DNA from 2 places in the Azospira sp. MPR-E4 genome. Region 2 is predicted to be linked to the other one. Evidence: riboswitches for the same ligand, from Rfam matches in the RefSeq annotation. Region 2 holds a riboswitch; the other holds the start of a gene.
The links. Region 2 has a riboswitch for cobalamin ahead of AC1RTA_RS13830 (energy-coupling factor ABC transporter permease). Riboswitches for the same ligand answer to the same signal wherever they lie in the genome.

Region 1 (3,184 bases), on a different contig from region 2:
GCAGGGGCACCATCACGGCGCCGCCGCCGATGCCCAGGAGGCCGGCCATGAAACCGGCAAAGAGGCCCAGGCCCACATAGGCCAGCCACCAGAAATCAAAAAGCATCGTTCAGCTCCATCAACTTGCGGGTAATGAATTGCCACTCTTCCGCCGTCACCGGGGTGATGGACAGGCGGCTGCCCTTTTGCAGCACTCCCATGGCCGCCAGGGCCGGATGGCACCGCAGCTCGGTCAGGGGCACGAAGCGCCCGCGGGCGACGAAGGCCACATCCACGTTGAGCCAGCGGGGCTGCCCGGGCGAGGATTTGGCATCGAAATAGGGACTGGCCGGATCGAACTGGGTGGCATCGGCGTAGGCGGCGGACGCCACCTGGCCCAGGCCGGCAATGCCCGGCACGGCACAGCCGGAATGGTAGAAGAGCACGCCGTCGCCCAGCTTCATGGCATCGCGCATGAAATTGCGGGCCTGATAGTTGCGCACGCCGAACCAGGGCACCCGGCCGAGACGGGCCAGGTCGTCGATGGACACTTCGTCCGGCTCGGATTTCATCAGCCAGTAAGCCATGGGCGAACAGGGGAAAAGAGGGGCCACAAAAGGAAACAGCGCGGTGGATTGCTCGCACCGCGCTGCTGTATTAGGCCCCCGCCTGTGCCGTTAGGCCGGCATCCTGAACCTGAGTTCAGAGTGGTCGCTTGCCGTCCGCATCAGGTGCACCCGACGAAGGGCGCTCACAACAGCGGATGAGTGGTTCGCGGCCGATGCCAATTAGCATTGGTTCAAGGAATATATGGCCTTGACGAACACCGCAGGGGACAATCGGCGGAAACTTTTGCTGGCGCGGCCAAGAAGGCTTCAGAACAAGGGTTCCTGGCCTTGGAGGGCCGCGTCCAACTGTGTTTCCATGGCTCCGATTCTACGCTGAAAGTCAGAGCCGTCAACGGGGGTTTCAGGATTTTCTGCGGGGCTCTCCGCCTTCCCGGCGGAAAGCAGTTCGTGGGCGATATTCAGGGCCGCCATGACCGCCACGCGCTCGGCGGCGGCAGTCTTACTCTTGGCTGCGATGTCCTGCATCTTGCGGTCCACATAGGCGACGGCAGCCAGCAGCGCTTCCTGTTCGCCGGGCGGACAGGCCACCCGGTATTCGCGGCCGAGGATGGCCACGTCGATGAAATTGCCGCTCATGCCTTGCCCTCCTCCGGCAGCTGCTCGGCCAGCGCCTCGAGGCGGGCACGGGCCGCCTCCATGCGCTCGACCAGACGCAGGCGCTCGTCTTCCGCGCTGGCCAGTCGGGCGCGCAGTTCCTGGTTCTCGGCCCGCAGGCTGTGGCAGAGGTTGACCACCTGCGCCACCTTGCCCTCGAGGGCATCCAATTGCTTAGTCATAGGCGCGAACTATAGAGGCCAAAAACACGCAAGGTCAAGGACTAAGACCATATTTTGAATGTGTTTTATGCCAAAGCGCCCAGGCGCCGGCCTCGCCATACAGGCAGGTATGGAGTACCATCCGCCCCCGTTGTTCCACTAGGGACAACGCTCCGCGTCAGGTGCCGCGGGAGGAGTCCTCCTCCGCGGTTAAACGGGAAACAGGTGCGCGCCGCCAGCAGCGGTGCAATGCCTGTGCTGCCCCCGCAACGGTAAGGAAGTGCGGGTCCATCACGATGCCACTGGGTCACCCCCGGGAAGGCGATGGATCAAGACTTCCGAGCCCGGATACCGGCCTGAACGGAATACCGAGTGAGCCGGATCGGCCCGACCACCATCAGCTCACTTCCTTCGCCACCTTCCGGCATTGCGGGGACGCTCGCCGGATACGAGGAGTCTCACCTCATGAAACCATGCATTTCCCTTTCTGCAGCCTCCCTCGGCCTGCTGTTCACCGCCCATACCCACGCCCAAAGCACGGAACTGGAAACCATTAAGGTAACAGCAACCCGCGTTGCTTATGCTGAAGCAGACGCCGCCTACGCTGCCGAAATACACACCCGGCCGATGATTGACCGCTCCGGGGCCCAAACCCTTTTCGACTACCTAGCCCAGCATAGCTCGGTAAATGTTGCCCCCAGCTTTGGCAACCGTTTTACCCCCATGCTCGACATGCGCGGCTACGGCAGCGAGAACGGCTACCAGAATATTGCCGTCAGCCTTGACGGACAGCGCCTGAACAATATCGACATGGTGCCCCAACTGCTGGGCGCCATTCCCTTATCCGCCATCGACCGTATTGAAATCACCAAAGGGAGCGGTTCCGTTCTCAACGGGGATGGCGCCATGGCAGGTACGATCCAGATTCATACCCGCCCCTATTCAGGTATCTCTGTCGGCGCTTATACCGGTACCGACGGCGCGCTAGGGCTGAACACTGCTGCTGGCACGCAAGGCGAGAACTACAGCATTTCCGCCAGCGCCGACCACAGCAAGCATGGCGGATATAGTCAGGCGGATATCAGCGGCCATAAGGATTCCTCCGAAATGCGCAATGAACGGGCTGCGCTGAAAGTACGTCCTCTGCGTGATCTATGGCTGAACGTCGATGTCTCCAGCACCTACATCGACACTCGCTACCCCAACGCACTATCCCAAGCCCAGTTTGATGCAGACCCTTCACAAGCCGGTGCCACCAGATATACACATCAGCAATTCACTACCGACCAATGGCGCCTGGGCGGCGAGTGGAGCCTGAATGACAGCACCAAACTCACCTACGCTCATCGCCGGGAAGACAAGCACTCAGAGTTCGTCGGCACCTTCAAGGCAGACTACGACATCGAAGGCAACGATCTGGCCGTGGTCCACACCGGCGACACCTTTGACCTTACAGCAGGCTTCCAGAGTACGGATGGCAATCGTATCCAGGCATTTGATCAAACCAAGAAAAACAGCCGTGCCTACTATGTTCAGGGCGTCTATCGCCTCGGCGACACCACTCTGTCAGCAGGGACGCGCAGAGAAAGCGTTCGCTATGAGCACCTACCCGCTGGCGGCGCTCAATTGTCCCGAGAGCGGGACCTGGATGCCTGGGATCTGGGCATCAACCAGCGGCTAGATAGCCGCTATTCCGTTTTCGCCAACCTTAACCAGGCCTTTCAGGCGCCGGATGTTGACAGATTCTTCGTTGGGGGCGCCTTCAACGCCTTCATAAACCCGGCCAAAGCGAAAACCTTGACGCTGGGGCTCAATCGAATG
Region 2 (3,184 bases):
GGCGGTGGCCTGCAGGCCGCCCTCATCCACGGAGACGGCCAGGGAGAGGGCGCTGATGGCGAGGAAGAAGAGGGCCGGGGCCGCCACCCGCAGATAGAGCAGGGGCGATACCCGGGCGCCGCCGATGGTCACGGCCGCCAGCAGGGCGGCCACGCCGAGCCCGGCGGCCGGGGTGGCGGCGGCGACGAAGGCGGCCGTCACCCCGCCCAGGGCGAAGAGGCCCTTGGCCTGGGGCGCCACGCCGCGCCAGCGGTTGGCGTAGGCCGACTGCTCGATCAGCACGCCGGCCCTTCCTGGTCCTCGTCTTCGCGCCGGGCCGCCGCTTCACCGCGTCGTTGTTCCCGGCGCAGCTTTTCCCGGGTGCGGGCGCAGCCCAGGTAATAGCCGATGAAGCCGGCGCCAAGGGCCGCCTGCAGGGCGAAGAGGAGGGAGGCGATCTCGCCGCTGGCCGGTTCCAGCAGGGGCTGGAACCAGGGCTGGTAGTCCGGGGCGATGCGGGTGATGAGGGCCTGGGCCTCGCTATCGGCGCCGCCGAAGATTTCCGCCGGCTGGCCGTCCGGCCCCAGGGGCCGTTCCACCAGCCACAGGGGCAGGGCCGCCAGCAGCACCACGGCGATGAGCAGCAGCAGGTTCTGGTGGCGCTTCATGCCCGCACCTCCGGCGCCGGGGCCACGCCCAGGTCCTGCAGTTCCTGCGGGTTGAAGCGGGCCAGGGCGTTGCAGATGACCACGGTGAGCAGGCCCTCGCTGATGGCCAGGGGAATCTGGGTGAGGGCGAAGATGCCGGCGAACTTGAGGAAGGAGGCGCCAAAGCCGCCCACCGGATCGGGGAAGGCCCAGGCCAGTTGCACCGAGGTGGTGACGTAGGTGAGCAGGTCCGCCAGGCTGGCGGCGAGGAACACGCTCACCGCCAGGGAGGCCTTGAGGCGGCGGGCCAGGGCGAAGATGCCGTAGGCGGCGAAGGGTCCCACCACGGCCATGGAGAAGATGTTGGCGCCCAGGGTGGTGAGGCCGCCGTGGGCCAGCAGCAGGGCCTGGAACAGCAGCACCACGGCGCCGATGGGGGCCATGGCGGCAGGGCCGAAGAGCACGGCGCCCAGGCCGGTGCCGGTGGGGTGGGAACAGCTGCCGGTGACCGAGGGCAGCTTCAGGGCCGAGAGGACGAAGGTGAAGGCGGCGGCCACTCCCAGCAGCATGCGCTGCTCGGGATTTTCGCGGATGCGGCGGTTCACGGAACGGATGCCCCAGGCGACGAAGGGGGCGGCGGCGACGCTCCAGCCCACGGCGTGTTCGATGGGCAGGAAGCCTTCCATGATGTGCATGAGTCTCTCCCTCGGCGAGCATGACGGTGGCGCACCAGGCGGGGGAGTTGTGGCAGGTCGGATAAAGGGCCGCGGCGGATGGAACAGCGAGGAGGCGGCAAATCACCAGAACCGTTCCCGTCACCCCGGGGAATGGTGCAACTTGTGATGTCAGGCCGGTCTTCTGGCTTGCCTTCATCCTTCCCTGCCGGCCTTCCCGTGATGAACCACAGTGGCGTGAGGCAGCGTCGTCTGGCTTACAGCAGCGGGGGCTGCGCCGGACTGTCCTGGGTGGTCCCTGGAGTCACCGGCTTCCCGTTTCACCGTCCCCGCAGAGCGCGAGGCACGGCACCTGAATCGGGGCGGATGATAGCCCACTCCCCCCGGGCTGGGCAATCCGCCGCGCCAGGCGCGGCGTTTGGCGAATCGGTCGGGGCGGGTTAGACTGGCCCCGCTTCGGTTCCCCCCTCCAGGGGATGAAAAGGGAATCCGGTGCGAGACAGGGCGGCGACGCCCCGACTCCAGTCCGGAACTGCCCCCGCAACTGTAGGCGGCGAGCGTTGCGCTCCACTCTTTGCCACTGGCGATACTGCCGGGAAGGCTGGCGCAACGTGACGACCCGCAAGTCAGGAGACCTGCCGCGGCATTACTTCATATCAATCCTAATTGGGGCGGGGTGTCCCCTGAGGAAGGTAAATGCGCGCATTCCCTGACTGTCATCGTTGTCCGCTCTCGGCTGCCTGCCGCTCCGAGCCGCTTTGCCGCGGCCCGGGGTGTTCGCCCTTCTCCGATGCTCCCGCTCCGCTTCATCCAAGGAGTTGCGCATGCGCATGGAAGCAATGGAAATCGGCGCCGTCGTGGGGACGGCCGCCCAGCCCGTAGAAGCCAATCCCGCCCCCACTTCGTCCACTTCGCCGCGGCAGCAGCAGGCCACCCTCATGGTGGACGTGGTCTTTCCCGAACAGGTGAACCACCACGGTACCCTCTTCGGCGGTTCCGCCATGGCCATGATGGACAAGCTGGCCTTCCTGGTGGCCACCCGGGAGACCCGCCGGCCCATGGTCACCGCCAGCAGCGGCCGCATCGACTTCCGCAAGCCCATTCCCCAGGGGCGCCTGGTGGAACTGTCCGGCCGGGTGGTGCAGCGGGGCCGGCGCTCGGTGCAGGTGGAGGTGGCCCTGGCGGCGGAGGACCTGGCCACCGGGCTGCGGGAGACCAGCGCCACCGCCCACTTCACCCTGGTGGCGGTGGACGGTCCAGGGGCGCCGCTGCAGGAGGACGATGAGAGCTTCGCCCAGCTGCCCGGCATCGGCCCGGTGACGGCCATGGTGGAGATGGTCTTTCCCGGCCACACCAACCACCACGGCAGCCTCTTCGGCGGCCAGGCCCTGGCCTGGCTGGGTAAGGCGGCCATGGTGGCGGCCAGCCGCCAGGCCCGCATGCCTGTGGTGATGGCCGCTTCCGAGCGCATCGACTTCCACGCGCCGGTGCTGGAGGGGGAGATCGCCGACCTGGCGGCCCGGGTGGTGGCCATCGGCAACAGTTCCATGACGGTGGAAGTGCTGCTGCACGCCGAGGCCCTGCTCACCGGCCAGTGCCGCCTGTGCACCCGGGGCCGCTTCATCATGGTGGCGGTGGGCTACGACGGCCGCCCGGTGCCCGTGCCCCAGCCCCTGGGGCGGCGTCTGGCCTAGGCGCCGGCCTTCGCCCCCCCCCGTCGGGGCGGGCGCCCGGTTTCCGGCCCGGAACGGCAGGCGGCAGGCTGCCCGGCCGGACAGCGGACCCCCGCCGCGGTGTGACATAGTCGAGCCAATTCAGCGGTGGCGGGCCGTTATACTGCCGGCAGAAAAAGATGGGCCGGAGCCCGTGCCGTGATCGGCATGG

Region 1: linked by a shared signal. The riboswitch ahead of AC1RTA_RS12295 (TonB-dependent receptor) and the one ahead of AC1RTA_RS13830 (energy-coupling factor ABC transporter permease) in region 2 are both predicted to bind cobalamin.

The regions. Positions count from the first base shown of each region.
Region 1 is NZ_JBXAST010000042.1:21,576-24,759, forward strand. Features, by position in the region: gene AC1RTA_RS12270 (sulfite exporter TauE/SafE family protein) at 1-106, opposite strand, end outside; gene AC1RTA_RS12275 (EVE domain-containing protein) at 96-551, opposite strand; RNA gene ssrS (6S RNA) at 638-817, opposite strand; gene AC1RTA_RS12285 (cell division protein ZapA) at 855-1,184, opposite strand; gene AC1RTA_RS12290 (coiled-coil domain-containing protein) at 1,181-1,384, opposite strand; cobalamin riboswitch at 1,527-1,737, shown strand; gene AC1RTA_RS12295 (TonB-dependent receptor) at 1,736-3,184, shown strand, end outside.
Region 2 is NZ_JBXAST010000057.1:5,346-8,529, reverse strand. Features, by position in the region: gene cbiQ (cobalt ECF transporter T component CbiQ) at 1-282, opposite strand, end outside; gene AC1RTA_RS13835 (energy-coupling factor ABC transporter substrate-binding protein) at 276-647, opposite strand; gene AC1RTA_RS13830 (energy-coupling factor ABC transporter permease) at 644-1,321, opposite strand; cobalamin riboswitch at 1,458-1,671, opposite strand; cobalamin riboswitch at 1,741-1,957, shown strand; gene AC1RTA_RS13825 (acyl-CoA thioesterase) at 2,125-2,994, shown strand.